Regions from separate parts of the Rhizobium sp. CFBP 13644 genome, predicted to be linked through region 1. Evidence: predicted binding sites of a transcription regulator. Region 1 holds the regulator's gene; each other region holds the start of a gene.

Evidence for each region. The regulator PhoB, encoded in region 1, activates phosphate uptake and scavenging genes when phosphate is short. The targets are predictions, from matches to a motif close to TGTCATNNANCTGTCAT.
Region 2: the regulator PhoB is predicted to act here: its motif matches at 4,381-4,397, upstream of IFT53_RS05530 (PhoX family protein).
Region 3: the regulator PhoB is predicted to act here: its motif matches at 5,926-5,942, upstream of ugpB (sn-glycerol-3-phosphate ABC transporter substrate-binding protein UgpB).
Region 4: the regulator PhoB is predicted to act here: its motif matches at 6,045-6,061, upstream of IFT53_RS04355 (DUF1045 domain-containing protein).

The regions. Positions count from the first base shown of each region.
Region 1 is NZ_JACYVF010000001.1:706,290-714,105, forward strand. It holds gene IFT53_RS03325 (GcrA family cell cycle regulator) at 173-718, shown strand; gene IFT53_RS03330 (DUF6481 family protein) at 1,094-1,483, opposite strand; gene IFT53_RS03335 (hypothetical protein) at 1,521-1,742, opposite strand; gene IFT53_RS03340 (cold-shock protein) at 1,968-2,177, opposite strand; gene phoB (phosphate regulon transcriptional regulator PhoB) at 2,540-3,223, opposite strand; gene phoU (phosphate signaling complex protein PhoU) at 3,255-3,971, opposite strand; gene pstB (phosphate ABC transporter ATP-binding protein PstB) at 4,064-4,879, opposite strand; gene pstA (phosphate ABC transporter permease PstA) at 4,894-6,216, opposite strand; gene pstC (phosphate ABC transporter permease subunit PstC) at 6,213-7,697, opposite strand.
Region 2 is NZ_JACYVF010000002.1:96,529-104,344, forward strand. It holds gene IFT53_RS05520 (transglutaminase family protein) at 1-134, opposite strand, end outside; gene IFT53_RS05525 (ABC transporter ATP-binding protein/permease) at 448-2,208, shown strand; gene IFT53_RS05530 (PhoX family protein) at 2,324-4,318, opposite strand; gene IFT53_RS05535 (hypothetical protein) at 4,525-4,713, opposite strand; gene hisN (histidinol-phosphatase) at 4,924-5,700, opposite strand; gene IFT53_RS05545 (N-formylglutamate amidohydrolase) at 6,020-6,904, opposite strand; gene cpdR (cell cycle two-component system response regulator CpdR) at 7,087-7,449, shown strand; tRNA gene IFT53_RS05555 (tRNA-Val) at 7,531-7,605, shown strand; gene IFT53_RS05560 (hypothetical protein) at 7,776-7,816, shown strand, end outside.
Region 3 is NZ_JACYVF010000006.1:118,801-126,616, reverse strand. It holds gene IFT53_RS15890 (efflux RND transporter permease subunit) at 1-1,545, shown strand, start outside; gene IFT53_RS15885 (sn-glycerol-3-phosphate import ATP-binding protein UgpC) at 1,604-2,644, opposite strand; gene ugpE (sn-glycerol-3-phosphate ABC transporter permease UgpE) at 2,644-3,492, opposite strand; gene ugpA (sn-glycerol-3-phosphate ABC transporter permease UgpA) at 3,503-4,384, opposite strand; gene ugpB (sn-glycerol-3-phosphate ABC transporter substrate-binding protein UgpB) at 4,529-5,833, opposite strand; gene IFT53_RS15865 (GntR family transcriptional regulator) at 6,067-6,786, shown strand; gene IFT53_RS15860 (dihydrodipicolinate synthase family protein) at 6,934-7,816, shown strand, end outside.
Region 4 is NZ_JACYVF010000001.1:911,300-919,115, reverse strand. It holds gene exbB (tonB-system energizer ExbB) at 1-1,049, shown strand, start outside; gene exbD (TonB system transport protein ExbD) at 1,052-1,528, shown strand; gene IFT53_RS04375 (TonB family protein) at 1,525-2,445, shown strand; gene IFT53_RS04370 (Ldh family oxidoreductase) at 2,547-3,536, shown strand; partial or broken gene phnN (phosphonate metabolism protein/1,5-bisphosphokinase (PRPP-forming) PhnN) at 3,549-4,115, opposite strand; gene IFT53_RS04360 (alpha-D-ribose 1-methylphosphonate 5-triphosphate diphosphatase) at 4,112-5,248, opposite strand; gene IFT53_RS04355 (DUF1045 domain-containing protein) at 5,245-5,952, opposite strand; gene IFT53_RS04350 (2,3-bisphosphoglycerate-dependent phosphoglycerate mutase) at 6,390-7,025, opposite strand; gene dapB (4-hydroxy-tetrahydrodipicolinate reductase) at 7,050-7,816, opposite strand, start outside.

The sequences.
Region 1 (7,816 bases):
CAGATGATTCTCCCGACTCTTGTCACGGAGTCTGCCGACGATTAGGTTAACTCTCAATTACTAGATCGCAAGCGGCGGACCTAGTCACCTACAATCTGGCGGATACTCTGCGCGTGGTTCACTCCACGGCATAGCAGAATGATTCTGCCTTCGCGACCAGCGGAGACACGGCATGAACTGGACTGATGAACGGGTCGAAAGACTGAAACGACTGTGGTCTGAAGGCCTCAGCGCCAGCCAGATTGCCGCCCAGCTCGGAGGCGTCAGCCGCAACGCCGTCATCGGCAAAGTCCACCGCTTGAACCTTCCTGGCCGCGCCAAGGCTGGCGGCACGGTTGCAACCGCGCGTCCCGCTGCAAAGCGTCCGGCAGCGACAACTGCACCCTCTGCTGCGGCACCCCGCGCTGCCACTTTCCAGGGCCGCGTTGCCCCTGCCCGCGCCAATACACGCGCCGCAGACGCAAACGTCCAGAAGGACGATGCGGAGACGGATGCACCACGGATTCTTGAATATGTGCCGGTCAGCAATTCCACGCTGCCGACATCGCTGCGCCTGACGCTGACGGAACTGACGGAACGCACCTGCAAGTGGCCAGTTGGCGACCCTCTGAAGGACGACTTCCACTTCTGCGGTTGTGATGCTTCTGAATCCTCGCCGTATTGCCGCTTCCACGCAAAGCTCGCTTACCAGCCAGTAAGCGAACGCCGCAGAGCCTAAGGCTTCGCATCCAGTTCGACGCAATAAAATGAGCGGGTCTTTGGCCCGCTTTTTTGTTGCGATTTTTTCGGCTTGGACAGCGCAAACATGCACAGGCGAAGGCGTCACCAAGGAGATGGCGATTGACTTGTCAGTTTGTCATCGGGGATTGAACCGGCGTACCGGTAAGGGGACTCTGGAGCCGCAAGAGCGACGGCAAGTCGCGCCATTCAGAGCCTCGGGATCATGCGGCGCTGCAGCGAAAAGCGGCGGCATGGCTGATCCCATACGCGGCAAGGGTGCGAAGCGCCTCTTGGGCTTTCGCACTCCGCGCAGCATTCGCAGCGGATGATCGCAGCCCTTCGATTGAACGGCTGCAGGATCATGGCTTCAAGCTTAGCCCTGGCGGGCCTTGCGGTTGGCATAGCGACGATCGCGTTCTGCCTTGCGGGCTGCTTCGTCTTCGACGACGCGAGCAATACGATTTTTTTCGGCCGCCTTGCGCTCATTTTCTTCAGCGTTTGCAGCAGCTTCGAGTTCAGCTGCGCGTTGCGCGGCCTCTTCTTCCAGGCGCAATTTTTCTTCGCGCTTCTGCTGGTCACGCTCGGCCTGGCGGGCTCTGCGGGCTTCGGCAACGGCAATCTGCTCGGCCTGCTTGGCTTCGAGCGTGGGAGCCGCGGCTTCCTTGGCTTCGCGATAGGCCTTCAAAAGAGCGGCCTTTGCCTCGGCAGCAGCGCCGCGACGTTCGGAAACTTCGTTATTCTTGATATTTCGAGTGTTTCTCAAATCTCTATTCCAGTTGATGCGTCATACCGATCAGGGATCAGGTTTTTTTGGCGCGTTTGGTTGGGATAACTGCGGGCTTCAAGCTGTCTTCCAGTTCTTTCGCAAGACGCGCTTCCCGCAGCCTGAGGGTCTTTTCATCACGGGCGCTCGCAATCGAGTTCAACTCATCGACCGCTTTGCCGCGGGCAAAGAACTGCGATTGCGTCGCTCCGAAAGCAATTTCGGCCTGCTTGCGGGATTTGCTGTGAGCGTCTGACATGGAATTTTCTCCTATCGCATCGCACTGAAAACCGGAATCGATTTATGGATAGAGCGATACGCATTCACGGCTCGAAGCGTATTCTTGCATATAAGAATGCAATACGTCCAAGCATGTGGCCGACTTGCGGCATAAAAAAAGGCCAGGCAACATGCCTGACCTCGGTGGTCTCAAACTTTCGACAATGCCAGTACATCCGTGGTCAAAGGAAAGTCGATACCCGTATTAAGCAGCCTGGAGATTGCAGGCAGACATCTTGCCGGACTTGTTGTCCCGCTCGAGATCGTAGGAAAGCTTCTGGCCTTCTACGATTTCGCGCATGCCTGCACGCTCAACAGCGGAAATGTGCACGAATGCATCGGCGCCGCCGTTGTCTGGCTGAATGAAGCCGAAGCCCTTGGTGGAGTTAAACCATTTTACTGTGCCTGTGGTCATAATGAACCCTTTCAAAGCATAAGTTATAAGTCACAGAACGTGAGTCCTGTGTGCGGTGTAGCGATTTTTTTGAAAGGAAGGGTTAGTTCAAAGCGCGGTGCTAATCGCGCGGTAACCAAAGCTCAGCAAGCAAAAGATCGATGACCAATACATAGAGCCTTCTGGCCACTGAGTCAAACTTTAAATTACAGAAACTTAAAATCAACACTCAGAAGCTGTGCAGGTCACGCCGGTTGCTGGCGGCTTCTAGCGGCGCTAACGCATTGATATCCATTATGCCAAATGCAAAACACCGCCCCTTTTGGGAGCGGTGCATGAGATTTTGAGACCATACGGGAGACGTTTCAGCCCCGGTGCGTTGGTCAGGCTTCCATGGAATATCCGGCGCCGCGCACGGTACGGATCACATCCTGCATGCTGGAGAAGTTGAGTGCCTTGCGCAGGCGCCCGACATGGACGTCCACCGTGCGCTCATCCACATAGATATCGTGACCCCAGACGCCATCGAGAAGCTGGGAGCGCGAGAAAACGCGGCCGGGTGACACCATGAGGAACTCGAGAAGACGAAACTCGGTTGGTCCAAGCCGCACTTCACGGGCCTTGCGGTGAACACGATGCGTTTCGCGATCCAGCTCGATATCACCGCATTTCAGCACGGAGGACAGAACCTCCGGCCGGGCGCGGCGCAACATTGCCTTAACCCGTGCCATCAGCTCAGGCGTGGAAAACGGCTTGACGACATAGTCATCCGCACCCGTGGCCAAACCACGCACGCGCTCGCTTTCTTCGCCACGTGCCGTCAACATGATGATCGGCAGTCGCTCGGTTTCCGGGCGCATTCTCAGACGACGGCAAAGCTCGATGCCGGAGACGCCTGGAAGCATCCAGTCGAGGATCAGCAGATCCGGCGTGCGTTCCTGCAAGCGGATTTCCGCTTCGTCACCCCGTGGAATGGTATCCACGTCGTAACCTTCGGATTCCAGATTGTAGCGAAGAAGAACGCTCAAGGCTTCTTCATCTTCGACAACTGCGATTTTGGGCACCATGGCTAGAGACTCCGCCAGTCGTTTAGAGAATTCACTCAGTTACGGCACCGAGCGTGTTGGAACTATCGTCCTTCGGGCGTTCGCCTTCAGGCTGGCTGCCAGTGGCCATGTAGTAGATGGTTTCAGCGATGTTGGTCGCGTGGTCACCAATGCGCTCGATGTTCTTGGCGCAGAACAGAAGATGCGTGCAGGTGGTGATGTTGCGCGGATCTTCCATCATGTAGGTCAGCAATTCGCGGAACAGCGATGTGTACATCGCGTCGATTTCCTCGTCACGTTCGCGGATGGCCTGCGCCTTTTCAACCGAACGGGTCGAATAGACATCCAGAACTTCCTTGAGCTGAACCAGAGCAAGCTCGGAGAGATGCTCGATGCCACGGGCCAGCTTGCGTGGAACGCCTGTGCCGGCAACAGCGAGAACGCGCTTGGCTGTGTTCTTGCCAAGGTCGCCAACGCGCTCTAGGTCAGCGGCGATGCGCAGCGTGCCGATAACTTCGCGAAGGTCGGCAGCCATGGGCTGGCGCTTGGCAATGGTCACGATCGCCTTGTCGCCGATTTCGCGCTCGGCGTGATCGAGAATGGTGTCGTCAGAGATGACCTTCTGCGCCAGGGCCGAGTCCGAATTGACCAGCGCACGCACAGCGTCGGCGCACATCTGTTCGGCAAGGCCACCCATTTCGGCGATCCGGCGGGTCAGGAACTTCAGCTCGTCATCATAGGCGGACATGATATGGTTTGGTGTCGGCATGTTCGAATTCTCCAGTTAGATGACGCCACCCGCCAAGCGCTCGAAGGCTCAGGCGGGGTGGCGTGGATGCTATGACACGACAGAGGGCAGGATCAGCCGAAGCGACCCATGATATAGTCCTGTGTGCGCTGGTCATCCGGGTTGGTGAACATCTTGTCGGTATCGTTTTCCTCAACCAGATGGCCGAGGTGGAACATGGCCGTGCGCTGAGACACACGCGCCGCCTGCTGCATGGAGTGCGTCACGATGACGATCGTGAAGTTGCTGCGCAGCTCGTGGATCAGCTCCTCGACCTTTGCCGTTGCGATGGGGTCAAGAGCCGAGCAGGGCTCGTCCATCAGAATGACTTCAGGCGAAACGGCGATGGCGCGGGCAATGCACAGACGCTGCTGCTGACCGCCGGACAGGCCGGTACCGGATTCGTGCAGGCGATCCTTGGCTTCGTTCCACAGGCCGGCCTTCTGCAGGCTGGCCTCGACGATCTGGTCCATATCAGCCTTGCTGCGGGCAAGGCCGTGAATGCGTGGACCATAGGCGATGTTTTCATAGATGGTCTTCGGGAACGGGTTCGGCTTCTGGAACACCATGCCGACGCGCGCGCGCAACTCGACCACGTCGATCGCTGGATCGTAGACATCGTCCTCATCGAGCGTGATCTTGCCGGTGACGCGGCAACCATCGATGGTGTCGTTCATGCGGTTGAGGGTCCGCAGGAAGGTGGACTTGCCGCAACCGGATGGGCCGATCAAAGCTGTAACCGTATTTTCGCGAACGTTGAGGTTCACATCGTACAAAGCGCGTTTCTCGCCGTAATAGACAGAAACGTCCTTGCCGATCATCTTGTACGAAACTTCATTCATTTTCTTGTCCAGCGCCTTTTCAACTGCTGCTTCCGACAACATGTTCATAACATTCAACTCCTCTACCAGCGCCGTTCAAAGCGCCGACGCAACAGGATTGCGCCAACATTCATGACGATGAGGAACATCAGCAGGATGATGATAGCGCCGGATGTTCTTTCAACAAAGGCACGTTCTGCTTCGTTCGCCCACATGTAAATCTGCACCGGCAGGGCCGTGGATGGGTCCATGGGTGTTGTCGGATAGTTCGTAACGAAGGCAACCATGCCGATCAGAAGCAATGGTGCGGTTTCACCAAGGGCATGCGCCAGGCCGATGATGGTGCCGGTCAAAATACCGGGCATGGCCAGCGGCAGAACATGGTGGAAAATCGTCTGCATCTTGGATGCGCCGAGGCCAAGAGCCGCGGCACGGATGGAGGGCGGTACAGCCTTCAGCGCCGCACGGGTGGCGATGATGATGGTTGGCAGCGTCATCAGGGTCAACACCAGACCGCCAACCAGAGAGGCCGAGCGCGGGAAGCCCATGAAGTTGATGAAGACCGACAGACCAAGCAGACCGTAAACAATCGACGGAACAGCCGCCAGGTTGTTGATGTTGACCTCGATGAGATCCGTCAGGCGGTTCTTTGGCGCAAACTCTTCCAGATAGATGGAGGCTGCGACACCGATGGGCAGAGACAGGACCAGCACGATCAGCATCATATAGAACGAGCCGATGAGAGCCACGCCAACGCCCGAGGCTTCCGGACGGCTGGATGCGCCGTTGAAGAAGATGCCGGTGTTGAACTGCTTGGCAATCTGGCCAGCATCGGACAATTGCTTGACCCATGCGAGTTGCTGATCGGATATGCGGCGGTTTTCTTCATTCACGCTCAGATCGACCTGACCCTTGAAGGCGCTGTCGAGATCGCCCGATGCCAGAAGGGAAACCGTGCGTGTGGTGCCGATGATAGCAGGATCGGCAACAACAACGTCACGAAGCTGAACGCGGATACCATCCGAAATCATCGCAGACACACCGCGCAGAGCCGTGCGGTCATCCAGCGAGACGCCGAGTGCCTTGGCCACCGCATTGCGGGCGATGAGCGGATAGTTGGCAGTAACGAGCTTGGCTGGGTTCTGGGCACGCACGTTATCCGGATCGATGATCTTTTCAGAGAACTCGACAGGGACGGTGATCATGGTCTGCTGGAACGCTGTGTAGCCTTTGCCCACGACGGACCAGAGGAGAAGAAACAGGAACAGCAGGCCGAAGGTGATGGCTGCGAGACCGTAGGTGCGGAAGCGGCGCTCGGAGGCGTAGCGGCGTTTGATGCCGATATCGCGCCGGACCTTCTTCGTTGCGGCTGGGGCAATGGTGCCCGGAGTAACGACGTCGGTCATTCGTACTGCTCCCGGTATTTGCGCACAATATAGAGCGCGTAGATATTGAGGCAAAGCGTGATGGCAAAGAGGGTGATGCCAAGCGCAAAGGCAACCAGTGTCTGTGGCGAGGTGAACTCAAGGTCACCCGTCAACTGGCTGACGATCTTGACGGTGACGGTGGTCATCGGCTCGAACGGGTTGAGTTGCAGGCGTGCTGCCACACCTGCGGCCAGCACCACGATCATGGTTTCACCGATGGCACGCGAGGCCGTCATCAGGATCGCGCCGACGATGCCTGGAAGGGCTGCCGGAAGGATGACCTTCTTGACGGTTTCGGAGCGGGTGGCACCCAGACCGAGTGAACCGTCACGCATGGTGCGTGGGACGGCGGTGATGATGTCATCCGACAGCGACGAAACGTAAGGGATCAACATGATGCCCATGACGAAGCCGGCGGTGATGACGCTCTGCGCCTGGATGAAGTTCGTGTAGTCGCCGGTCGCCAGTCCGTTGATCTGCGAGGAAATATCGCGCAGGAACGGGCCAACGGTTGTCAGCGCGAAGAAGCCGTAAACGATGGTCGGGATACCCGCCAGCACTTCCAGCAGCGGCTTTGCAACCGAGCGGAAACGAGGGCTGGCATATTCGGCCATGTAGATGGCGGAAAACAGACCGACCGGAACGGCAACCAGCATGGCGACGAAGCCGATATAGAGGGTGCCTGCCAGAAGCGGGATGAGGCCGAACTGACCTGCGCTATCGGTGGAACCGGCAGCGGCAAAACGTGGATCCCATACCGTTCCGAAGAAGAACTGGTGGGCGGGCACCATGTTGAAGAACTGAATGGCTTCCGTCAGCATCGACAGGACAATGCCGATGGTGGTGAGAATGGCGATGGACGATGCCAGCACCAGAGCCGCAAGAATGACCTTTTCGACATTGTTGCGCGCTCTGAAGCGTGGCGCAATACCGCGCATGGCATAGAGCGCACCACCGATGGCCGCGACGAGAACGACCAGAACCATTCCGACCTGGCTTGTGGCGGACATGGTGTTCAGCGTTTCAGCAGCTTCGACCATGTAAGGCTGCGGGTCTCCGGCAATGGCGACACCCTTGGAGCCCAGCAACGGCCGCAATGTGGCCGGATCAGCCTTGGCAGCAGCAAACTCTTCCGGTGTCAGACGCTCAAGGCCACGCGCAATCGAGCCGACCATGCCGTAATTGAGGCTCTGCTGAGCCTCAGACTGCGCCTGAATATCCTCTGGAAACGAGGCCCGCACCGCAGAGGTGATGACCAGAGGGCTGACAATCAGCCAAAGCGCCAGAATGAAGGCCGCAGGAAGAACGGCCCAGACGAGAACATAAGAGCCGTGATAACCCGGCCGGGAATGCATTTTTGTGGTGCTTGCGCCCACCATTGCGACTGCGCGACGTGTGCCAAGCAAATAGCTGGCTATGCCGATCAGCGCCAATATCAGTAAAAGAATGGATGTGTTCATGGAGACTTTCCTCGGCGCATCAGAAAAGGGGATGCGGTATCAGGCAGCTTTGTTATTTGCACATCGGATCGTCCGAAGACCGGGCTGACCTCTCAGTCATCGGGCTTCGCGACAGGCGG
Region 2 (7,816 bases), on a different contig from region 1:
ACCTTCAATGAGTGGCTGATAACCTTTGTGCGAGAATGCGGCGCAGGCTTTAATCTGATGATCTGCGGTCCAAGGCGGATTGGACTGTCATATTTGTAATGCGTCAGATGATAGATGCTTGCTTTGATCGACATGCTGGCCCTTGCCCGGTTTTTCCGGTTTGCGCGGATGGTGCCGCCCCTCTTTGATTGTCCATTTTGATATCCCCGACAGCGCTGGCGGGTTTCCCAATGAACTCTTATTGCTGCGACTTTGTGCAATGCACGCAAATAAAGCAAGGACGTTTTGCCCGCCGTCACGCATTGCGGCACCTCAGCGCTTTTCCAGTGTTTGTTGGGAAGTGGACAAGCTTTGCCGTCATGCTATTGCTGTCATCACATGCAATGATATTCGACGGCCTAACAAAAGTCCCACAATTTACAAAATCATGGAAATGGCAAGGTACTGATGGCGCAAGGTAATCCTTCCACCGAAACCGTGGTCCCACCCTCGTTCGATCTGGATTTCAAATCGCAATTGAAGATGATGGGCAGTGCTTTCTGGACCTCTCCGGTGCGCGGCAGGCTTATTTTTTTGATGGCGGCCCTGCTGACCGTCATTCTGGTAACAGCTTATGGTCAGGTGAAGCTGAACCAGTGGAACGCACCGTTCTACAACGCGCTGGAGCGACGCGATCTTGCCGCGTTTCTGAGCGAGCTGAAAGTCTTCGCCGTCATTGCCGGAACACTCTTGCTGCTCAACGTCTTCCAGACGTGGTTGAACCAGACGACGGCGCTGAATATGCGCGAGGGCCTTGCAAAGGACATGGTGGACCAATGGTTCAAGCCCGGCCGCGCAGCAAGGCTTGCCGGCTTCGGTGCGATTGCCGTTAACCCGGATCAGCGGCTGCATGACGATGTGCGCAATCTGGCTGAAAGCAGCACCGCACTTGCCATCGGGCTGGTCAATGCCACCATCATTCTCGTCAGCTTCATCGGCGTGCTCTGGGGTCTGTCGGCTGGCTTTGCCATCGATATTGGCGGCAAGATGGTGGAAATTCCGGGCTACATGGTGTGGGCAGCGCTGATCTATGCGGGCTCTGCGTCGTTTCTCAGCAACCTTGTGGGCTACCGGCTGGTGCCGCTGAATGCGGAACGCTACTCCAAGGAAGCGGAATTGCGCTTCTCGCTGATGCGGGCCAGCGAAAACGTCACCGCGATCACGCTTGCGCGCGGCGAAAAGAACGAGCGTCACCGCATCGGTGAAGACATCAATGCCGTGCTGGCGGTCATTCGGGGGCTGGCCATGGCGCTGACCCACCTGACATGGGTTTCCTCGGGATATGGCTGGCTTGCCGTCGTCGCGCCGATCCTGATTGCCGCACCGGTCTATTTTTCCGGAAACCTGAGCTTTGGTGGCTTGATGATGGCCGTGGGTGCCTTCAACCAGGTCAATGTCGCCCTGCGCTGGTACATCGACAATTTCGGCCCCATCGCCTCCTGGAAGGCCAATTTGCAGCGCGTATCGGTGTTTCGCAATGCCTTGATCCAGATGGACAGCGTGGAGCGCCATGGCAATGCCATCGAAATCGAGCGGACCACGACAGGCCCGGTGCGGCTGACATCGGTTGAAATCTCGCCGGAGGCCGGTGGGCTGGATCTGTCGCGCGTTTTCCGTCTGCGCGAAGCGCCTGTCGAAATCAATGTCGGAGACCGGTTGATTGTGAACGGCGATCAGGGCGTCAACCGGCGCCTGTTCTTTGCTGCCCTTGCCGGTCTGTGGCCATGGGGGCGCGGCACCATCACCATGCCGCCGCGTGAGGAATCGCTGTTCATTGCCCAGCACGGCTATCTGCCCGCCGCTCCCTTGCGCGAGATACTCTGCTATCCGCGCAGCCCGCAGAAATTTCAGGAACAGGAGTTTCTGGATGCCATGGAAAAATGTGGGCTCAGCCACATCATTCCGCGTATGGGCGATCATGTGCGCTGGGACAAGACATTCGATTCAGACGAGCAGGCCTGCGTGCGCGTTGCCAATGCGCTGATGCTGAAGCCGCGCTGGCTGTTTATCGATGATCTTCTCGAAGGTCTGGAGACCGAAACCGTGGACCGGCTGACAGCGGTGCTGGCGGGGATGAAGGACACCGCCATCGTGTATATTGGCCGCTCCGATGCCATCATGCAGGTTCTGGAACCGCGCGTCGTGCATCTGGACCTGATCAAAACCTAAAGGGTTTACGGCGGCAGGCTGTTTTCCTCCGATGCAATTGAAGAGGCCGGGGCGATGGTATCGCCCCGGCCTTTATTGTTCTCGCAGTTGAGCTTTCACTCCGCTGCCGGTGTCGTCAGACGGCGATCTTGCCGCCACCGGCCTTGGTGATCGCAACGACTGCCGGGCGAACCGGCATGTTGTCCTTGAAATCCGGCCAGCGCGTGGAAAGGTCTTCGTAATAGGATGGGCGGCCATGGCCCGACCAGTCTTCGCCGCCATCACCCGGATGCTGAACAGCCACGAAGGCGGTTTCATCATCGGGGGTGAAGAGCGGGCCGCACATTTCAGCGCCAACGGGGACGCGGAAGAACAGCTTTGAGGTGGCGCGGGCTTCGCCTTCCGTATCGACTGCCCAGAGACCGTCGGTGCGGCCTGTCTGCTTGTTGTTGTTGCCGTCTGTCGAGACCCAGAGACGACCGGCAGCATCGACTGCACAATTGTCCGGCATGCCGAACCAGCCATTCTTGGTGGTCTCGGTGGAGAAGGTAGCACCAACAGCTGCAACGGAAGGATCGCCGCACTTCAGCAGCACTTCCCACTTGCCGAAGGTAGCAGTGAAATCGCCGTCGTTTTCGGCAATCTCGATAATGTGGCCAAAGGCGTTTTCTGCGCGCGGGTTGGCCGCATTGACCTGATCTGCCTTGCGCTTGGTGTTGTTGGTCAACATGACGTAGACCTTGCCGTTGACGCCATTCGGCTGAACGTCTTCGGGGCGGTCCATCTTGGTGGCGCCCAGAACGTCACCTGCACGGCGGCATTCGATCAGAACATCTGCCTGGCTGGCGAAACCGTTTTCAGCGGTGAGGGGGCCCTGACCGTGGATCAGTGGCAGCCATTGCATGGTGCCGTCTTCGTTGAACTTGGCGACGTGCAGTGTGCCCTTGTCCAGCAGGTTCATGTTGGCCGCACGGTCGTTTGCGTTGAACGTACCTTCGGTCACGAACTTGTAGACATAGTCGAAGCGTTCGTCATCACCGAGATAGAAGACGACCTTGCCGTTCTTGGCAACGATCGATTCGGCACCCTCATGCTTTGTGCGACCGAGTGAGGTGCGCTTTTTCGGCGTAGACGTTGGGTCCATGGCATCGACTTCGACAATCCAGCCGAAGCGGTTCGGCTCGTTCGGCTCTTTCGAAAGATCGAAGCGGTCGTAGAAATTGCCCCACTCATAGCCGCCCTCTGGCACGCCATAACGCTTGTAGTTGGCGGCTTCCTTGTGGCCTTCAGGCAGTTTGCCGGAGAAGTAGCCGTGGAAGTTTTCTTCCGCCATGATGTATGTGCCCCAGGGCGTTACGCCGCCGGCACAGTTGTTCAGGGTGCCGATGGCGCGGGTGCCTGTGGCGTCTGCCGATGTTTTCAGGCGATCATGGCCTGCGGCAGGGCCGGTGATTTCCATAGGCGTGTTGGTGGTGATGCGGCGGTTGTACTTACCGTCAGTCACGACCTTCCACTTGCCATCGACCTTGCGGATTTCGACGATGGTGCCGCCATGGGCTGCCATTTCGACATCCACCTGCTCCTTGCTGAGCGCGCCCTGCTTGATCTTGCCATCCACGACCTTGACGAGGCCCGGGAACATCAAATGAGGGTTGGTGTATTCGTGATTGACGACGAGCAGGCCGTGCTCGCTCGACCCGTCGAGCGGAATGAAGCCGACATAGTCGTTATTGTAGCCAAACTGCTTGCTCTGAGCCTCAGCGGTCTGCTTGGTCGGATCGAATTCGGGCGCGCCTGGCAGCACCGCATCGCCCCAGCGCAGCAGGATATCGGCGTCATAGCCTTCAGCCACGTGGTGGGTGGCATCGACGCCAGCTTCCACCTCGGTGAAGTTGAAGGCGGAGCCGCCCTTGCTCTGGGCGCGGGCTTCATCGGCGGTGATCAGGGCGACAGGGCTGATGGTCGCGGCAATGGCCGAAACGGCAAGCGAGCCCTGCAGAAAATTGCGACGTGAGAAGCGCTGGCTGATGATTTCGCCCATTGTGGGGTTGGCACTTGCGTTGTGGCCGTCACCATCTGCGTCTTCTAGCTGGGTAGTCGGGAATATCTTCTGGGGACAGTGCTCGTTCATCGGTTAGCCTCTTTGTTAAAACGCGCCCCTAGTCTGGAGCCGTTCTAACCTAGAGTTACAACATTACAGGTTTGCGACATTGCAGGCTTTCGCCGTGGATATCTGGCCGGGCATGTGTTCGACACGGCTGTCAGGCTCCGCGTCTCTCCCCGGAAACGCGATGTCGCTGACGGCAAACCAACGATGTTTGTTGTGGTAGGAAAAGGTTAGAGTTTCAGCGGCGTCGATTTGACGGCTTTGGCAGTGGACTCGACCAGCTGCGGTGCAGCCACATGCGTGGTGCCCAGTGGTGCGATGGCGGCAATCAGCAAAAGCGCGAGGATGGTGACGATGACGAACACAGTCCAGTTTTCGCGTTTTTCTTTAACGGTATTCCCACTCCAGTCATATGCCATAGCGATCCTCGCCCTTTTAAGTACATTATGATGAAAGATTACAACGTTAGAGTGCCGTAGTATGGTTAATCAAAGGTTAACAGCTCTGTCAATTCCCTTTTATACTGGAGCGCAGATTTGCGATTGCCATGTGGAAATGTTCAGCGGCGATGCGCAAAAGGCAACTCTTGCGCGCATCGCATCAACTGCGGATGAGGGGTGTTGTCAGCCTCAGGCGCCAGCCAGCAGTGCCAGCGCCTGTTCGTGCACTGCCTTGCTTCCGGCGGCGATGATGCGGCCCGCGGCTTCCGGCCTTCCGCCATCCCAATTGGTAATGATGCCGCCAGCCTGCTCGATGATGGGAATGAGCGCGCCGACATCGTAGGGTTTCAGGCCCGATTCAATGACGAGATCGACATGGCCGCCGGCCAGTAGAGCGTAGGCGTAGCAATCCACACCATAGCGGAACAGGCGGACCTTTTCTTCCACCGCGCCGTAAAGCCTTGCTTCATCCGGTGTGAAGATATGCGGCGATGTGGTGAAGAGGATGGCGTCCGAGAGGGATTGGCAATTGCGTGTCTTGATCTGCCTGTCGCCGCCGGGGCCGAAGTACCATGCGTTTTCGCCATCGGCAAAATACCGTTCGCCGGTGAAGGGCTGATCCATGACGCCCATGACGGCGCGACCTGACGATTGAAAGCCGATCAATGTTCCCCAGACGGGCAGGCCCGAAATGAAGGCGCGGGTGCCATCGATGGGGTCTATGACCCAGACATGCTCCCGGTCCGTGCCGACGCTGCCATGTTCTTCGCCCAGAATGCCGTGGTCGGGGAAATGCTCGGTGATCAGGCTGCGGATCGCCGTTTCGGCTGCCTGATCGCCCTCTGTCACCGGATCGTAGCCGCCATCCTGCTTGTTGGCAACGGCGATGCCGGTGCGAAACCGGGGCAGGGTCTCGGCCTTGGCGGCATCGGCAAGACGAAAGAAGAAGTCGCGATCTGGCAGCATCATTTTCCTCGGCAATGGGAGCAATTGGCTCATTGCATAACCCGGCAAGGCCGCTTCGTCCACATGGGGTTGAAGCCATGCTGTGCACGCGTCTTGTGCGTTGCGGCCTAAAATAATGGCAAAGCAGCAAAAATCAGCACAAAATATAAGCAAATCAAAATATGCTTGACAATTGTGCAGTTCTTGCTAGTGTCTTCTCACAGTCTTTGACTGTAAATACCCTCCTTGGGTGTTTCCTCCCTAGACTTGACCGCGCCAAGGCGCGGTTTTTTTTGGCCGTGTCACGGCGGTGGTCAACGTTGGAGGGTTGGGCTGCGGCCTATTCGGCGGCAAATGCCATGTCGATGGCGTATTCGGATACGAACATCGCCATCTGGCGCATGAAGCTATCGAGCGCCGCTTGTACCGCGAAGAAGTCCGGTGTTTTCATAAGAGTCTTCTCGTCCACATAAAGCGACCGGCTAACCTCGATCTGCAGGGCATGCAGTGAGCGGACGGGGCGTCCGTAATGTTCGGTGATGAAGCCGCCAGCATAGGGCTTGTTGCACACGGCGGTGAAGCCAAGCTCTTCCAGAACATAGAGGGCGGCGCGGGAGATTTCTGCAGATGCGCTGGTGCCGAAGCGGTCGCCGATGATGATATCTGGGCGGACATTGGAATTGGCAAGGCGGATATTACCGGGCATCGAATGGCAATCGATCAGCACCGCCATGCCGAAATTGGCATGGGTGCGCGAAACCAGCTTTCGCAGGCAGGCGTGATAGGGCTTGTAGATGCTCTCGATGCGCTCAATGCCCTCATCGACGGTGAGGCGGCGCGCATAGATATCCATGTTCTCTGCCACGATGCGTGGCACCGTGCCAAGCCCGCCTGCCACCCGCATGGAGCCGATATTGGCGTAGGATGGGAGCGGGCCATCGAACATGCGCGGATCAAGCTCATAGGGCTCGCGGTTCACGTCCAGAAAAGCACGGGGAAAATTGGCCTTGAGCATCGGCGCGCCAAGATCGACCGCGCCTGAAAACAGCTCATCGACGAAATGATCTTCCGAGCGGCGGATCTCATAAGCATCGAGGCGGGATGATTCGAGGAAGGAAATGGGGTAGCAGCGGCCGCTATGAGGAGAGTTGAATACAAACGGAATGCTGTGAACGGCCGGTTCGTGCACTTCGAAGAGTTCGTACTCGCCCGTTACCCAGTCCATTCCGCCCCGTTTACCATGTCATAATTCTGCCAGAAGCTTCATGTTGCCAGTTAAGGCAGAGCAAGTCCATACTGTGCATCAGTCGTCCAAGCCACGATTCTGCCGTTCACATCATATTTACTGAACATGCGGTATGATCAGGGTAAGGTATTCCCAGAAATCCAGAAGCTACGGTCATTTAAATGGTACAGAAAATTCTTCTCGCAGAAGATGACAATGATATGCGCCGCTTTCTCGTGAAGGCGCTTGAGAAAGCCGGTTACAAGGTTTCCTCCTTCGATAACGGCGCAAGCGCCTATGACCGGCTTCGTGAGGAGCCTTTCTCGCTTCTGCTCACCGACATCGTGATGCCGGAAATGGACGGGATCGAGCTTGCCCGCCGCGCAACCGAACTCGACCCTGACCTCAAGGTCATGTTCATCACCGGTTTTGCAGCCGTTGCGCTCAACGCTGATTCGAAAGCACCGAAGGACGCAAAGGTCCTTTCCAAGCCATTTCACCTTCGCGACCTCGTCGACGAAGTGAACAAACTCCTTGTGGCATAAGGCTTCGCATAAACCTTTCACAAAACTGAAAAAAAGCAGTTGACGCTTCATCCAGTTTCGTGATTTATGCGCCGCAACGGAGGGCGTGTAGCTCAGCGGGAGAGCACTACGTTGACATCGTAGGGGTCACAGGTTCAATCCCTGTCACGCCCACCATCCAGTTTCAAAAAGGCTTTCGGGAAACCGAAAGCCTTTTTTGGTTTTGGTGCGTGCGCACCCGAGTTGGAGCGTTTGCACCAGCATTAAACCTGCAGGCCTGACACAATCATCACCCTTGCTTTTTACCTGTGGTATAGGTGGCCTCTATCCGCACAAGGAATACAGCCATGGCTAAAATCAAACTGATCGTTCTCGCCGCCTACAAGGC
Region 3 (7,816 bases), on a different contig from region 1:
GTTCACAGGCCGGTGGTCATCATCATGTTCCTGCTCACGCTGGTCGGTTCGGGCTGGATGTTTTCAAGCCTTGCCCGCAGCTTCTTTCCAACCGAGGATCTCGGTTTGCTAACGGTCTCCACGCAGGCGCGACAGGATATTTCCTATAAGGCCATGAGCGGCCTTCAGGCCCAGGCCGCCAGCATATTGTCTGCCGATCCGGCTGTCGCCCACGTCACCTCGACCCTCGGCTCAGGTCCGGGGGGCTCGGCGCTCAACTCCGGCACGCTGCTGGTTCAGCTCAAACCAGCCGACCAGCGCCCGGACCTTCAGGCGACGCTTGGCAGCTTGAGACACTCTCTGGCAGGCATTGCAGGCCTCAAGACCTTTATCACACCGCAGCAGAGCCTGCGCTTTGGCGGACGCAGCACCCAGAGCCTCTATCAGGTGGTGCTGCAATCCATTGATGCCAACGCGGCGCGCCAATGGTCGCAAACGCTGGCCGATGCCATGCGGGCAGAGAGCGGCACCTTCATCGATGTCGCCTCGGATTTGCAGGACAATGCCCTGCAGGCCCATGTCGAGGTCGATAAGGACCGAGCAAACAGTCTCGGCGTTTCCTCACAGTCCCTGCGCAAGACGCTGGAAGCAGCCTTTGGCAGCTATGTCGCGACGCAAATTCAAACGACGGGCAACAGCTACGATGTCATTCTGGAATATGATCAGTCCGTTGACTGGACAGAGCAATCGCTGCGTTCCTTGCGGGTTGCTTCGTCATCCGGCGCGTTGGTGCCGCTATCGAGTTTTGCCACGATCAGCCGCAAGCCGGGGCCTGTTACGGTGAACCAGACGGGGCAGCTGACATCGGTCACGCTCTCCTTCAACCTGCCCGCTGGCGTGTCGTTGGGCCAAGCCACGCAGCAGCTTGATGCGCTGAAGCAAAAGATCGCGCTTCCATCGACGGTCACGACCAATCTTGCCGGTGCCGCACAAATCTTCAAGCAGACGAGTGACAGCACCGGGCTGCTCATCGGTGCTGCAATCCTCACCATCTACATCGTGCTGGGCGTGTTCTATGAGAGCTTTCTGCATCCGCTGACAATCCTCTCCGGTCTGCCATCTGCCGCCTTCGGCGCGTTGCTGACGCTGAAACTCTTTGGTTTCGACCTGTCGATCATCGCCCTCATCGGTCTTCTGATGCTGATCGGAATCGTCAAGAAGAACGCCATCATGATGATCGACGTTGCGCTGACCTTGCAGCGGGAGGAAAAGATGCCGACGCTTGAGGCGATCCACGAGGCGGCGGTTCGTCGCCTGCGCCCGATCATGATGACAACATTCTGCGCGCTGTTCGGGGCGCTTCCCATCGCTTTGGGAACGGGTGCCAGCTCGGAGCTGCGCCAGCCGCTGGGTATCGCCGTGGTGGGCGGGCTGATTGTTAGCCAGATCCTCACATTGTTCATGACGCCCGTAATCTTCGTGGAGATCGAGCGGTTTTCAGACTTTCTGAAGTTCCTCTTCAGGAAAGACCGGCATCAACCGGAAATGGAGCCGACCGGCGCTTGAGACTATGCTGTACTGGCAACTGGCCCTGACGAATCGGGGCCAGTTGCTTTGAAAAGTTTTAGAGACGGTTCCCGGCTGCATCGAACAGATGGAAGCGGGAGGCGTCCGCTGTGATGGCCATTGTGTCGCCAATCTCTATTGCCGAGCGACCGGCAACACGAAAGACGATCGGGTTCCCGTCCGACATCTCCGCGTGAACATAGCTTTCCGCGCCCACAAGCTCCACGGCGGCGACAGTCACCGGGATATTGAATGGGCTTGCGGATGATGCCTCTGCAATGGTGAGATCCTCAGGGCGTATGCCGATTGTCGCGGCACCGGCAGGAATGCTGCCATTCTCGGGTGCTTTCCACACCTTGCCGTCTAGGGGCAAGAGGTTCATGGAGGGTGAGCCGATGAAGGTGGCAACGAAGGATGTCGCCGGCTTCTCGTAAAGCTCGATGGGCGTTCCGACCTGTTCGATGCGCCCGGCATTCAACACGACTAGTCTGTCAGCCAGCGTCATTGCCTCCATCTGGTCGTGGGTGACGTAGATGCTGGTGGTTGCCAGAGAGCGTTGCAAGCGCCGGATTTCCACCCGCATCTGCACGCGCAGCTTCGCATCCAGATTGGACAGCGGCTCATCGAACAGAAACACGGATGGCTTGCGCACGATTGCGCGGCCCATGGCCACGCGCTGGCGCTGTCCGCCGGACAATTGTCTGGGCTTGCGCTCCAGATATTGCTCGATTTCGAGTGCGCGGGCGGCATCATTGATGCGCCTGTCGATCTCGTCCTTGGGCGTGTTGCGGTTCTTCAGCCCATAGGCCAGATTTTGCCGCACGGTCATATGCGGATAGAGCGCATAATTCTGGAAAACCATGGCGATATCCCGTTCCGCCGGTTCCAGATCGTTGACGCGCTTGCTCCCAATATCGACATCGCCGGAACTGATGCTTTCAAGCCCGGCCACCATGCGCAGCAGGGTGGATTTGCCGCAGCCGGAAGGGCCAACGAGCACGATCATCTCGCCGTCCTGAATGCTCAGCGATACGCCTTTGATCGCCTCGACATTGCCGCCATATACCTTGCGAACGTCCTTGAGTTCGATTGTTGCCATTATTTTTCAGTCTCCACCAAGCCTTTGACAAACCAGCGCTGCATCAGCACCACGACGATAACCGGAGGGATGATGGCGAGAATTGCCGTTACCATCACATAATTCCAGGGGGTCGAGGCGTCGGTGAAATCCACCATGCGGCGCAGGCCGATAATGATCGTGTTCATTTCCGCGCGATCCGTCACCAGAAGCGGCCACAGATACTGTGTCCAGCCATAGATGAAGAGGATCACGAACAGGGCCGCTATGTTCGTTGTCGATAGCGGCAGCAGAATATCGCGCATGAAGCGGAAGGGTCCTGCATTGTCGATGCGGGCTGCCTCCACCATCTCGCCGGGAATGGTCAGGAAGAACTGCCTGAACAGGAAGGTTGCCGTGGCCGATGCCATGAGCGGCAGGGTCAATCCCGCATAGGTGTTCAACATGCCAAGATCGACGATCACCTTGTAGGTCGGCAGAATGCGAACCTCCACCGGCAGCATGAGGGTGATGAAGATCATCCAGAAAAAGCCCATGCGGAAGGGAAAGCGGAAGAAGACGATGGCGAAAGCCGACAGGAACGAAATGATGATCTTGCCGACGGCAATGGCCAGCGCAACCACGAAGCTGTTGAACAGCAGCCGTTCAAGACTGACGCCAACCACCCGCTCGACACCACCTGAAATGGCTTCCCCGTAATTTTCCGCAAGGTGCCCTGATGGCAGAAGAGAAAGCGGCGGGCGCAGGATGTCGGTCGATGTCGCTGACGATGCGATGAAGGTGTAATAGATCGGAAAGGCGACGATCACGATGCCGAGGACCAGCATCAGATGCGCCATGAGAGTTGCGATGGGACGGTTCTGGATCATTCTGTTTTCCTCAACCGTAATGCACGCGCCGCTCAACGAAGCGGAACTGGAAGGCTGTGAGCGCAATGACGATCACCATCAGGATAACGGATTGCGCCGCCGATGAACCAAGGTCGAGATTGACGAAGCCGTCATTGTAAACCTTGTAGACCAGCGTTTCCGTGGCCTTTGCCGGACCGCCACCCGTCACGGAATGAATGATGCCGAACGTATCGAAGAAGGCATAGACCGTGTTGACCACCAGCAGGAAGAAGGTCGTGGGTGCCAAGAGCGGGAAGATGATGGTCCAGAAACGGCGCGCACCGCGGGCACCATCGATGGCGGCGGCTTCGAGAAGCGATTTTGGAATGGCTTGCAGCCCCGCGACGAAGAACAGGAAGTTATAGCTGATCTGTTTCCACGCGGCCGCCGCAACCACCAGCGTCATGGCCTGGTTGCCATTCAGCAGCGGATCCCAGTCAATGCCGTTTCTGCGCAGGATATAGGCGAAGGTGCCCATGGCCGGGTTGAACATGAACAGCCAGAGCATGCCGGCAACGGCAGGTGCGACCGCATAGGGAATGATCATCATGGTGCGGTAGAAGCCCTTGCCGCGCACCACGAGATCCGCAGCCGTTGCCAGCAAAAGGGCAGCACCCATGGAAACGAGGGCCGTGGCAATGCTGAAGACGACGGTGACCTGCAAGGCGCGCAGATAATTCGGATCAGACAGAATGGCGGAGAAATTGTCAAAGCCGACAAAGCGGCTCTGCAGACCGAAGGGGTCCTCGCTCATGGCAGATTGATACAGTGCCTGACTGGCCGGCCAGAAGAAAAACACCACGGTCAGCACGATTTGCGGGGCGACCAGAAAATAGGGCAGTATCTTGTTGGGAAAGACGACGCTTTGCAAAGGCGGGCTCCTTTAGAGCATCCGACAGGTCATGTCGGATGTCTCACAATAGTCGGATGCTTGTGTAGTCAGGCGGTGCCGCGCAGTGCACACCGCAATGGTATCATGGCTGCCAGCACCTTTAAGCACCAGCAGCCAGGTTGGTTATCGGCCAACGGCCTGCTGAATGGCCGCATTGCCGCGCTCGACAGCCTTATCAAGCGCTGCCTTGGCATCCTGCTTGCCCGCAAGCATCGTCTCGAACTCTTCGTTCATGATATCGCGGACCTGCGGCAGGTTAACCAGACGAACACCCTTGGAGTTTGCTGTCGGCGGCTTGCCCATCATCTGGAGAAGCGGCGTTTCGCGGGCCGGGTTCTTGCCATAAAAGCCCGATGCCTTGGTGTCTTCATAGGCGGCCAGCGTAACCGGCATATAGCCCGAAACCTGATGCAGGCGAGACTGGATCTTGGTCTGCGACAGGAACTGGAAGAACGCCGCCGTGCCCTTATACTCATCGTCGGATTTGCCGCCGAAGACCCAGAGGCTCGCGCCGCCCGGTATCGTGTTCTGCGGGCGTCCTTCGCCTTCGTAATAAGGCAGCTGGCCGATGCCGTAATTCATGCCGCTCTTGACGATATCGCCAAGGCCGCCCGAAGATTCCGTGAGAATGCCGCATTCGCTTGATGTGAACAGCTGCTTTGCTTCGGATGTTCTGCCGCCGTAACGGAATGTGCCATCCTTGGCCAGATCGGCAATGGCCTGGAAATGCTTGACGAATGGCTCGGAATTGAAGGCCAGCTTGACGTCTGTTCCGGCAAGACCATTTTCATTGCTGCCATAGGACAGGTTGTTCCAGGCGGCAAAGTTTTCGGTCTGGATCCAGGTCAGCCATGTTGAGGTAAAGCCGCAAGGCGCTGCACCGCTGGACTTGATCTTCTTTGCGGCTTCAAACACGGCAGGCCATGTCTTTGGCGGGTTCTCAGCGTCCAGCCCGGCCTTTTTGAAGATGTCCTTGTTGTAGTACATAATCGGCGAAGAGGAGTTGTAGGGGAAGGACAGCATGGTGCCGTCAGGCTTGGAATAATAGGAGACGATTCCTGGCAGATAGTCCGCCTTGTTGAAGGTCAGACCGGCTTTTTCCAGAACCTCCGCCACGGGAACGATGGCACCCTGCGCGCCCATCATCACGCCGCTGCCTGCATCAAACACCTGAATGATGGCTGGAGGCTGCTTGGCGCGGAAGGCGGCAATGCCCGCATTCAGCGTTTCCGGGTAGGTTCCCTTGAAGACCGGCAGGACCTTGTAATCCTTCTGGCTTTCGTTGAATTCCTTTGAAAGCTGCTCGACAACCTCATTGTTGGCGCCAGTCATGGCATGCCACCATTGAATTTCCGTGGCGGCCATGGCGCTGGACGCCATCAGCAGTGCAGATGTGGCAACGGTGACCGAAGTGAAGACGGCTTTCATGGAATTTCCTCCCTACCATGAACTGATTTTGGGCGATCATGAATCGCCACGTTCTTCATGATCACTTTCAAACATTAGCCGCAACTGATTTCTGTCATAAAACTGTCACAATAGCAGGCGCGACAGTGGAAACTGGTGGAAATGCAAAGGCAGGCACTCTTTTTTAGGCGTTTTGTTATCCCGGCTAATATCGTAAGTGAACATCATCGACAGGGTTGCGGGGTGCAGGGCAGATGGCTGCGAAAGAAAAACTTGATGACAGGGAAAAGCAGACCCACCGCCGGGGTTTTGGTGTTTCCACCGTCTATGAAACGCTGCGCAACGAGATCATCGAACTGAAGCTCGCCCCCGGAAGCCCCATTGACGAGGTGCAGCTTTCCGAACGTTTCGAGCTTTCCAGAACGCCCATCCGTGAGGCTCTGGTCAAGCTGTCTTCCGAGGGCCTGATCACGACGCTCACCAACCGCGCCACGATCGTGTCCCAGATCGACTTTCTTGGCCTGCCGGAATTTTTCGATGCCTTGACGCTGATGTACCGGGTCACCACGCGGCTTGCGGCGGCCCGGCACGAAGAGGCGGATATTCCGCTCATCCTGTCGTCTCAGGCGGCTTTCGAAAGCGCCGTCAACGAGCGCGATGTACTTGGCATGATTTCCACCAACCGAGACTTCCACGTGGCCATCGCACTTGCTGGGCGCAACCGCCATTACACGGAATTGTTCACCCGTCTGCTGGATGAGGGCAGACGCATTCTGCGTCTCTATTATTCATCGTTCAATGATGTCCTGCCGCGCCACTATGTTACGGAGCATGAGGATATGATCGCCGCCATCATCGAGCGTGATATCGAGAAAGCAGACCGCATCGCCGTGGCCCATGCTGACCAGATCGTCCAGCAGATCCGCTCCTATATCGCTGCCGATACGCGCCAGACCACCAACATGCCGCTTTAAATCCTGCGTTCTGTGGTCATGACGAAGCACCTTACTCGTGCTCACGCCTTTTGTATTTTATTTGTCGACAGAGCTGATGTCCTGTGATAATTCATTTATCCATGATGAATAGGGCGCTCGCGCCTGAGTTTAAACGAGGCTGAACACATGGCAGATACGATCTTCTCCGGCTGCATCCCCGCTCTCATGACGCCGTGCAACCCGGACCGGACACCGGACTTCGACGGCCTGGTAAAGACAGGCAAGGAATTGATCGCGGCTGGCATGTCTGCGGTTGTCTATTGCGGATCGATGGGCGATTGGCCGCTTCTGAGCGATGAGCAGCGCCAGGAAGGTGTGCGTCGGCTTGCCGAAGCGGGCATTCCCGTGATTGTCGGCACCGGTGCCATCAACACCCAATCGGCGGTCAGCCATGCAGCCCATGCCGCAAAGGTTGGCGCAAAGGGCTTGATGGTCATTCCGCGCGTTCTGTCGCGCGGCTCGTCTTCTTCCGCGCAGAAGGCGCATTTCTCGGCCATTCTCGAAGCTGCAAACGGCCTGCCTGCGGTCATCTACAACAGCCCCTATTACGGTTTCGCCACCCGCGCCGATCTGTTCTTTGACCTGCGGTCGCGCTATTCCAACCTGATCGGCTTCAAGGAATTTGGCGGCAAGGCGGATATGACCTATGCGGCAGAAAACATCACCGCAGGCGATGATGACCTGACCTTGATGGTGGGTGTGGATACCGGCGTCTACCACGGTTTCGTCAATTGCGGCGCAGGCGGTGCCATCACCGGCATCGGCAACGCGCTGCCACGTGAGGTTCTCCACCTCGTTTCGCTGTGCGAAAAAGCCGCCAAGGGCGATGCCGCGGCGCGCCGTGAGGCGCTTGAGCTCGAAGAAGCTCTCACCGTGCTGTCGTCCTATGATGAAGGCCCGGATCTGGTGCTTCACTACAAATATCTGATGGTGCTGAATGGTGCCGAGGAATATTCGCTGCATTTCAACGAGAGCGACGAACTCAGCGCTTCGCAGCGCCGCCAGCTGG
Region 4 (7,816 bases), 210 kb from region 1:
CTGCTGTCATCACGCTATCTCTGGCTGCTGGTCTTTTCGCCGGTTCAGCTCTGGCCCAGACGCCACCCGCGCCACCGTCAACAGCGCCTGCGCCTGTTGTGCAGGACGCAGCGCCATCGACGCAAACACAGGTCACTCCCGCACCAGTAGAGCCCACCCCGGCACCTGTTGCGCCTACCCAGTCGGACGCCACGCCCGCGCAGCCACAGCCGCAGGCGGCACCTGCATCCGCAAATGATGCACCGCTTCAGCCGACGCTCGCAGATCCGCAAGTGCCTGCCGCAGCTGAGGCGCCCGCCACGGGCACAGCTGATGCGCGCACGGATATTCCGCACAACCTGTCCCCATGGGGCATGTTCATGGCCGCCGACTGGGTGGTCAAGAGTGTGATGATCGGGCTAGCCATTGCATCGCTGATGACATGGACCGTCTGGATTGCAAAGACCATCGAGCTTGCCGGTGCAAGCATTCGCGCCAAGTCCACGCTCAAGATCGTTCACAAGTCGCGGACGCTCGCAGAAGCCACTGATGCGCTGGAGAAAAAGGGTGGTCCCGGCGCGCTCATGCTGCGCATGGCGACCCATGAAATGCAGCTTTCCGACGCTGTTGTGGAGCACACGGATGGCGGCGGCATCAAGGAGCGCGTCTCTTCCGTTCTCGGTCGCATCGAAACCCATGCAGGACGCCGCATGTCACGCGGAACGGGCGTTCTGGCGACCATCGGTTCTGTTTCACCTTTCGTTGGCCTGTTCGGAACGGTCTGGGGCATCATGAATTCGTTCATCAGCATCTCGGAATCGCAGACGACCAATCTGGCCGTCGTGGCACCCGGTATTGCCGAAGCCCTTCTGGCAACCGCCATCGGTCTGGTTGCCGCTATTCCGGCGGTGGTGATCTATAACGTCTTTGCCCGCTCCATCACCGGCTATCGCCACTTGCTGGCCGATGTCGCTGCCGGTGTCGAACGCCTCGTCAGTCGCGATCTTGATTTCCGCCGCATTCCGCCAGGCAGCTCTGCGCGGCCTGCCGTCTCGCTCGTGGGGCGCTGATCATGGCTGGCGGTATTCGGGAAGGCGGTGGAGACGAACTCTCCGAGAACCACGAGATCAACGTCACGCCCTTCATCGACGTGATGCTGGTTCTGCTGATCATCTTCATGGTGGCGGCACCTCTGGCAACCGTCGATGTGAATGTCGATCTGCCCGCATCCAGCGCAAAGCCCGCGGAGCGTCCCGAAGAGCCGCTCTACCTCACGGTCAAGGATGACCTCTCGCTCAATCTTGGCAATGACGCGGTCTCAAAGGATGCGCTGGCCGCGAGCCTTGATGCGCGCACAGGCGGCAAGAAAGACACTCGTATTTTCCTGCGTGCCGACAAGGCGGTCGATTACGGCCACTTTATGGAGGTCATGAACATGCTGCGTGACAGCGGCTATCTCAAGATTGCGCTGGTGGGCCTTGAGGGTGCTGCGGCTGCAAGCCCGCCCGCGGCCGCACCTGCGCCCGCGCCCGGTGGAGCCACGCCATGAGTGACGGCTCCTTCCCCATTCCCGGACGCTCCCGGCTGGGAGAAGTTGCCCTCTGGGCGGTTGCCGGTCTGTTGACGCTTTCCGTCCATGCGGGCGGTGCCTACTACCTGATGCAGGAACCGGTCGAGCAGGAAGTCGATGGCGGCCCGCCAGCGGCCATCATGATTGAACTTGCTGCGCTTCCGGAAGCCACGCAGACGGAAGAAACGGTTGAAACCAATGATGTTGAGGACGTTCAGGACGTCAAAAGCATCGTTTCCGAGCCGTTAGAGGATGTGCCTCCTCCGGAAATGCCACAGCCCATGCCAGAGCCAATTGTTCAGGAAACGCCGCCTGAGCCTGAGCCAATGCCGGAACCCCCGCAGGAGGTGGTCGAACCCTTGCCGGAAGAACCGCCAGAGCCGTTAGAAGAGATCGACCCGATACAGGAACAGCAGATGGCGGCGCTCGAAAACGTCGAAGTGCCGCTGCCGGTGTTGCGCCCGCCACCGCCACCTGTGGCCGAGAAAAAGAAGGAAGAGGTCGAAAAGAAAAAGGTTGAGCGCAAGTCCACTCCTGCGCCTCCCGCATCCGCCGAGAAGACGGCCGCCAGGGTCGAAACGACAAAGTCGGACCGCACCGCAGCGGCCAAAACCAGCGCAGGTTTCTTCTCGTCTTCTGTTTCGCCCGCAAAGTGGAACTCAAGGGTCCGTTCCGCCGTCTCACGTCGCGTATCGCGTGAAGGCTCCAAGGGAATGGCCGTCACCGTCGCTTTTAACGTGAGCGGTGGTGGCTCCATCGGTGGCGTTCGCGTTCTGGGCTCCACGGGAGATGCGACCGTGGACAGGAAGATTGCCGGTTCCATCGAGGGTATCACCGTACCCGAGCCGCCGCCGGGCTCTCAAACTGCATTCCAGGTGAGAATCGAAATCCAGTGAGACCCGCCCAGAGCGGGTCCACCTGTTTTCGCTGTTGCCATATGGCTTTCTAACGCAGGAATGGGTTATGCCTGTTTCTTCATCAGGAAACAGTCATAGTCATGAAATTCAGCATTGAGCAGGCGGAAGAACTGGTCTCTTCCATATTCGAGAAAAATGGCGTTCTGCCCCACAATGCGCGATCTGTTGCCCGCGCCCTCATTGCAGCAGAGGCCGCAGGGCAGGGTGGGCACGGTATCCGCAGGCTTCCGGCCTATATCAGCCAGTTGCATGTCGGCAAGGTCGATGGAAAAGCCGAACCCGTTGTGACGCTGCTTCGTCCCGCCGTTCTGTCAGTGGATGCAGCTCACGGCTATGCTTACCCGGCTATCGATGCCGCCGTTGAGCGCCTTCCGGCGATTGCCAAGGCGCAGGGCATTGCGCTTGCCGTGATTGGTCGGTCGCACCATGCTGGCGTCATGGCGCTGACGGTAGAGCGCTTCGCAGAATTGGGCCTTGTCGCTTTCATGGTCGCCAATGCACCGGCCTCCATGGCCCCTTGGGGTGGCATCAAGCCACTTTACGGTACCAACCCGATTGCTTTTGCAGCGCCGGTCGAGGGGGCTGATCCGCTGGTGATCGACCTCGCTCTGTCCAAGGTCGCACGCGGCAAGATCATGGCTGCGCGTCAGAAGGGTGAGAGCATTCCCGATGATTGGGCGCTGGATGCCAACGGGCGCCCGACCACTGACGCCGATGAAGCGATCAAAGGAACGATGGTGCCTGCGGGAGATGCCAAGGGTGCGGCACTTGCGCTGATGGTGGAGGTGATGGCCGCAGGACTGACGGGTGGCAACTTCGGTTTTGAAGCATCATCCTTGCTCGACGACACCGGCACAGCACCGTCGCTGGGTCACACCATCATCGCCATCGATCCGGCCATTGCGGGCGACCATATCTTCGCCCACCGGCTGGCCATGATGGCTGCCGAGATCGAGGGGCAGGACAATGTCCGGCTGCCGGGCCGCCGCAGCCAGGGCCTTCGCAGGCAGTCGCTGGAGCAGGGCATCGTCATTGACGATGATATGATGACCCAGATCCGGGCGCTCTGATTTTTGGCCGGAGCGGATGTGCTCATTCAGCAGCGCGGCGAAAGCCGCGCCTGATGTCTCCAGCGCGCCGCTATTGTCGATTGTCGTGACGTCGAAGTCACCGCAGACATCGAGCGAACTGCGCTGGAGCCGAAGAAGAATCTCTTCCCGGCTCTCGCGGCCCCGGCTTTCGAGCCGCGCGGCCAGAACATCCAGCCGTGCCACGACATTCACCACCTTCATGGTGGTGAAAACCGATTTGAACTGACTAAGGGCGGAGCGGGAACCGTTGGCAATAACGGTTTCGCCCCGCGCAAGCCGCTCCTTGACCAAAGTCGGTATGCCGTAGCTCAGGCCATGCGCCTGCCAGGACACGCAAAACTCTCTTGAAGCCAACCGGCGCGCAAATTCGGCCTCGCTGACAGCATCATGGTTTTCCCCGCCCGCATCATGGCTTCGGGTAATGACGCGGCGGGCGAAATGGATGCCATCATGCTTTTCGAAACGGCGCGCGGCGAAGTCCATCAGCGTGTCTTTTCCCGCACCGCTCGGTCCGACCACGACAATCATGACGCCGGGGCGCTTGGAAATATCACTCATGCAACGCGCCTGCCTTGCCGCCACACACCCCTGACAACGGGCACATCTTCGTCGCGATGAACGCGGATGATATCGGCGCGCAGACCGGTGGCAATGCGGCCGCGATCCGATAGCCCGACCGTGCGGGCAGGGGTTGCCGTCACCATCGAAAGCGCCTTTGGAAGCGTCATGCCATCGACCTGATCGGCGAGAAGGAACGGCGCATAGAGAAGGCTGAATGGCACGTAATCCGAAGACAGAACGTCGAGAACGTCGAGTTCGGCCAGATCGCGTGCGGCAATATTGCCGGAATGGGATTTCCCGCGCACAATGTTGGGTGCGCCCATCAGCACGCTCATGCCTGCCCCATGCGATGCCTTGGCCGCTTCGACACTGGTCGGAAACTCGGCGAGCTTCACGCCGTGGCTGATCGCCTCATCGACATGGGCATGCGTTGCATCGTCATGGCTGGCAATGGTGATGCCGCGCTTGAGGCATTGCTCAGAGAGATAGTCGCGATGTTTGCTGGAATATTTCGCCGATGCCGCGACGCGACGATCTATGAAGGCCTTGAAGACCTCATCGCTGAGGCCACGCTTCTTCTGATAAAAGACGATATACTGGTCCATGGTCTGGAACTGGCGCTGGCCCGGAGAGTGGTCCATGAGCGAAATCAGCTTCACCTGAGGGTCGTTTTCGAAGTCTTCGAAATGCTCAAGAACGTCTGATGAGGCGACCTCGCAGCGAAGGTGCAGAAGATGGTCGGCGCGCAGGCGGTTCTCGCTCTGCGCCTTTTCGATGGCATCGGCCATCTCGCGCATCTCGCCGCGTGCAAAGCCGCCATCCTCGTCGGAACCCAGGCGAAGGCAATCGAATACGGTGGTGATGCCGGATGATGCGACCTGCGCGTCATGGGCCTGAATAGCCGCCGTCTTGTTCCACGTCACACCCGGACGCGGCGAATAGTGCTGCTCCAGATGGTCGGTGTGTAGTTCCACAAGCCCGGCAATGAGGTAATCACCTTCGAAATTCTCACCAAGATGGGATGACCCAGCGCTGATATCGGAAATCAGCCCGTCTTTGACCAGCACGGAGCCTTCAATAATCTCGTTATCGAGCACGATGCGTGCATTGCTGAAAACCTGCTCGGTCATGGGAATACTTCTTTCTGGACGGAATTCTGGTGTTCATTTGCGTTCAAAAGCGGCAACCATGTGTGAACGCGGAACGGTTGGCCGCGTGCCGGCTCAACAAACAGGCCAAGGCCCGATATAGGCAGCAAACGATTGGTGAAATCGGAAAATTCGGCGTTGAGAACCTCAGACATATGCGCACGGTTCGATACGTCCACGGGTCCTGTCAGTGTCATGTGGAAGCGGAAATCGTCCATGACATGCGGATAGCCCCAATCCACCAGATTGCGCCTCTGGCTCTCGCTCAGATCCTGCGGCCTGCGCCTTGCGATATCAGCGTCGGAGAGGGGGGCGCGGAAGGACTCGAAATGCGTTACCACGTCAGCCGCAAAATTCTGGAGCGGCTGGTGCGTTTCGTCTGGCACGATTGCGAAGAATGGCCCGAGATTGCCGATGACGACTTTCGGAATATCGAAGGCATGACGGCTGCGGACAAAACGCTCCAGAGCTGCGAGAAGCTCATCCTCGTTGCGATCATCAGCAAGGCTAAACGGCGCTTTCAGCGTCGCGTGAAATCCATAGCGTCGCGGCTCTGCGGTTATTTCGGCATGGTCGCTGTGGTCGTTATGGATGGTGTCGGTAAAGGCATCACGCCCGAGCCAGCGGGAGGCTTTGCGGCTTAGCGCATCGTTTTCGGCGGGGGTAAAATAGATCGCGTAGCGCACTCAATCGCACTTTCAGCTATCCGCAGTGACGGAACTGTTGAGGTCATACGCCCTTGCCATGCAAGGCCGCAAGGGCCAACTAGCCCTTTCGCGTGACGGAATGATGATGGGCTACCGGAATTTTCCACCTGCCAAGACGTTTGCTGGGGTCGAAATAGCGAGGAAACGCAACCGTTACCAGCATACATGCAACAGCGATGAAACTTCTTCAAGCTTTGCACGTTATATCTGCACAGTCATCACCAACCGAAGGAGTAAAGGCTAATGGAAATCGAAGTTATTATTGCGCTTTTCTTCGCTGTATTTGCCACGTCAAGCGTCGCTTGTGCCTATTGGTTTGGTGAGCGTCGCGGTATTTAAGCTCATGGATCGCAAAAATTATTTGGATCGTTAAAAGCGCTGGAACCTTGAAGGTCCAGCGCTTTTTTATTGGATGGCTAGTGCGCTGCCGACATGTCGCCGAGCACTTCCTTCGAAGCAACTGTTGAATCAGCATTCAACTTGTAAACCATCGGCACGCCTGTCGCGAGATTGAGCTTCAGGATCTCTTCCTTGCTCAACTTGTCCAGCACCATTACCAGCGAACGCAACGAGTTTCCGTGTGCCGCGACCAGAACGGTTTCGCCTGTCAAAACGCGGGGCAAAATCTCGGTCAGGTAGTAGGGCCAGACGCGGGCGCCCGTGTCACGCAGGCTTTCGCCGCCTGGAGGTGGAATGTCATAGGACCGGCGCCAGATATGAACCTGATCTTCGCCCCACTTTTCGCGGGCATCATCCTTGTTCAAGCCGGAAAGATCGCCGTAGTCACGCTCGTTCAGCGCTTCGTCGCGAATGGTTTCGAGGTCTGACTGACCGACATTATCCAGAACCATCTGGCAGGTTCTCTGGGCGCGGATCAGCGACGATGTATAGGCAACGTCGAATTTGATGCCGTAATCTGCAAGCGCCTTGCCGCCGGCATTAGCTTCCTGAACGCCAAGTTCCGTCAGGTCCGGGTCGCGCCAGCCGGTAAACAGGTTTTTCAGGTTCCAGTCACTTTGGCCGTGACGAACGAGGACGAGTGTTCCGCTCATATCGATTGCTCTCCCAGAGGTTGATTATGTGGCGTCAGCCAGACCGAGAACGTCCAGCATGGAATAAAGACCGGGCTTTTGATCCCTGGCCCAAAGGGCTGCAGAAATCGCGCCGCGTGCGAATATGGAGCGGTCGGCGGCGTGGTGGGTGAGCGTAACCTGCTCACCTTCGCCTGCAAAAATAACGGAATGGTCACCAACGACAGAACCGCCGCGCAATGTTGCAAAACCGATTGTGCCGGTCTCGCGCGCGCCGGTATGTCCGTCACGTACGCGAACCGAATTAGTCGAGAGGTCGATATCACGACCCTGCGCTGCCGCCTCTCCCAGAAGGAGAGCGGTGCCGGAGGGAGCATCGACCTTATGCTTGTGGTGCATTTCCAGGATTTCGATATCCCAGTTTTTGCCATCGAGAGCCCGTGCGGCCTGCTTGGTCAGGACACCGAGAAGATTGACGCCAAGGCTCATATTGCCAGATTTGACCACTCGGGCATGACGGGCGGCTGCCTCGAAGCGTGCCTCGTCCTCATTTGAGCAGCCTGTCGTTCCGATAACGTGGACAATGCGTGCCTGTGCGGAAAGCGTTGCAAATTCTACGCTGCTCTTCGGAGACGTGAAATCGATCACACCATCTGCATGAAGGAAAGCCGCAAGCGCATCGCTTGTGACTGGAATACCGATAGGACCTAGCCCGGACAATTCGCCCGCGTCGCGCCCAATGAAGGGCGAGCTTTCACGCTCGACGGCTGCATGAAGTTCGACGCCCGGAGTTTCATGGATCACCCGGATAA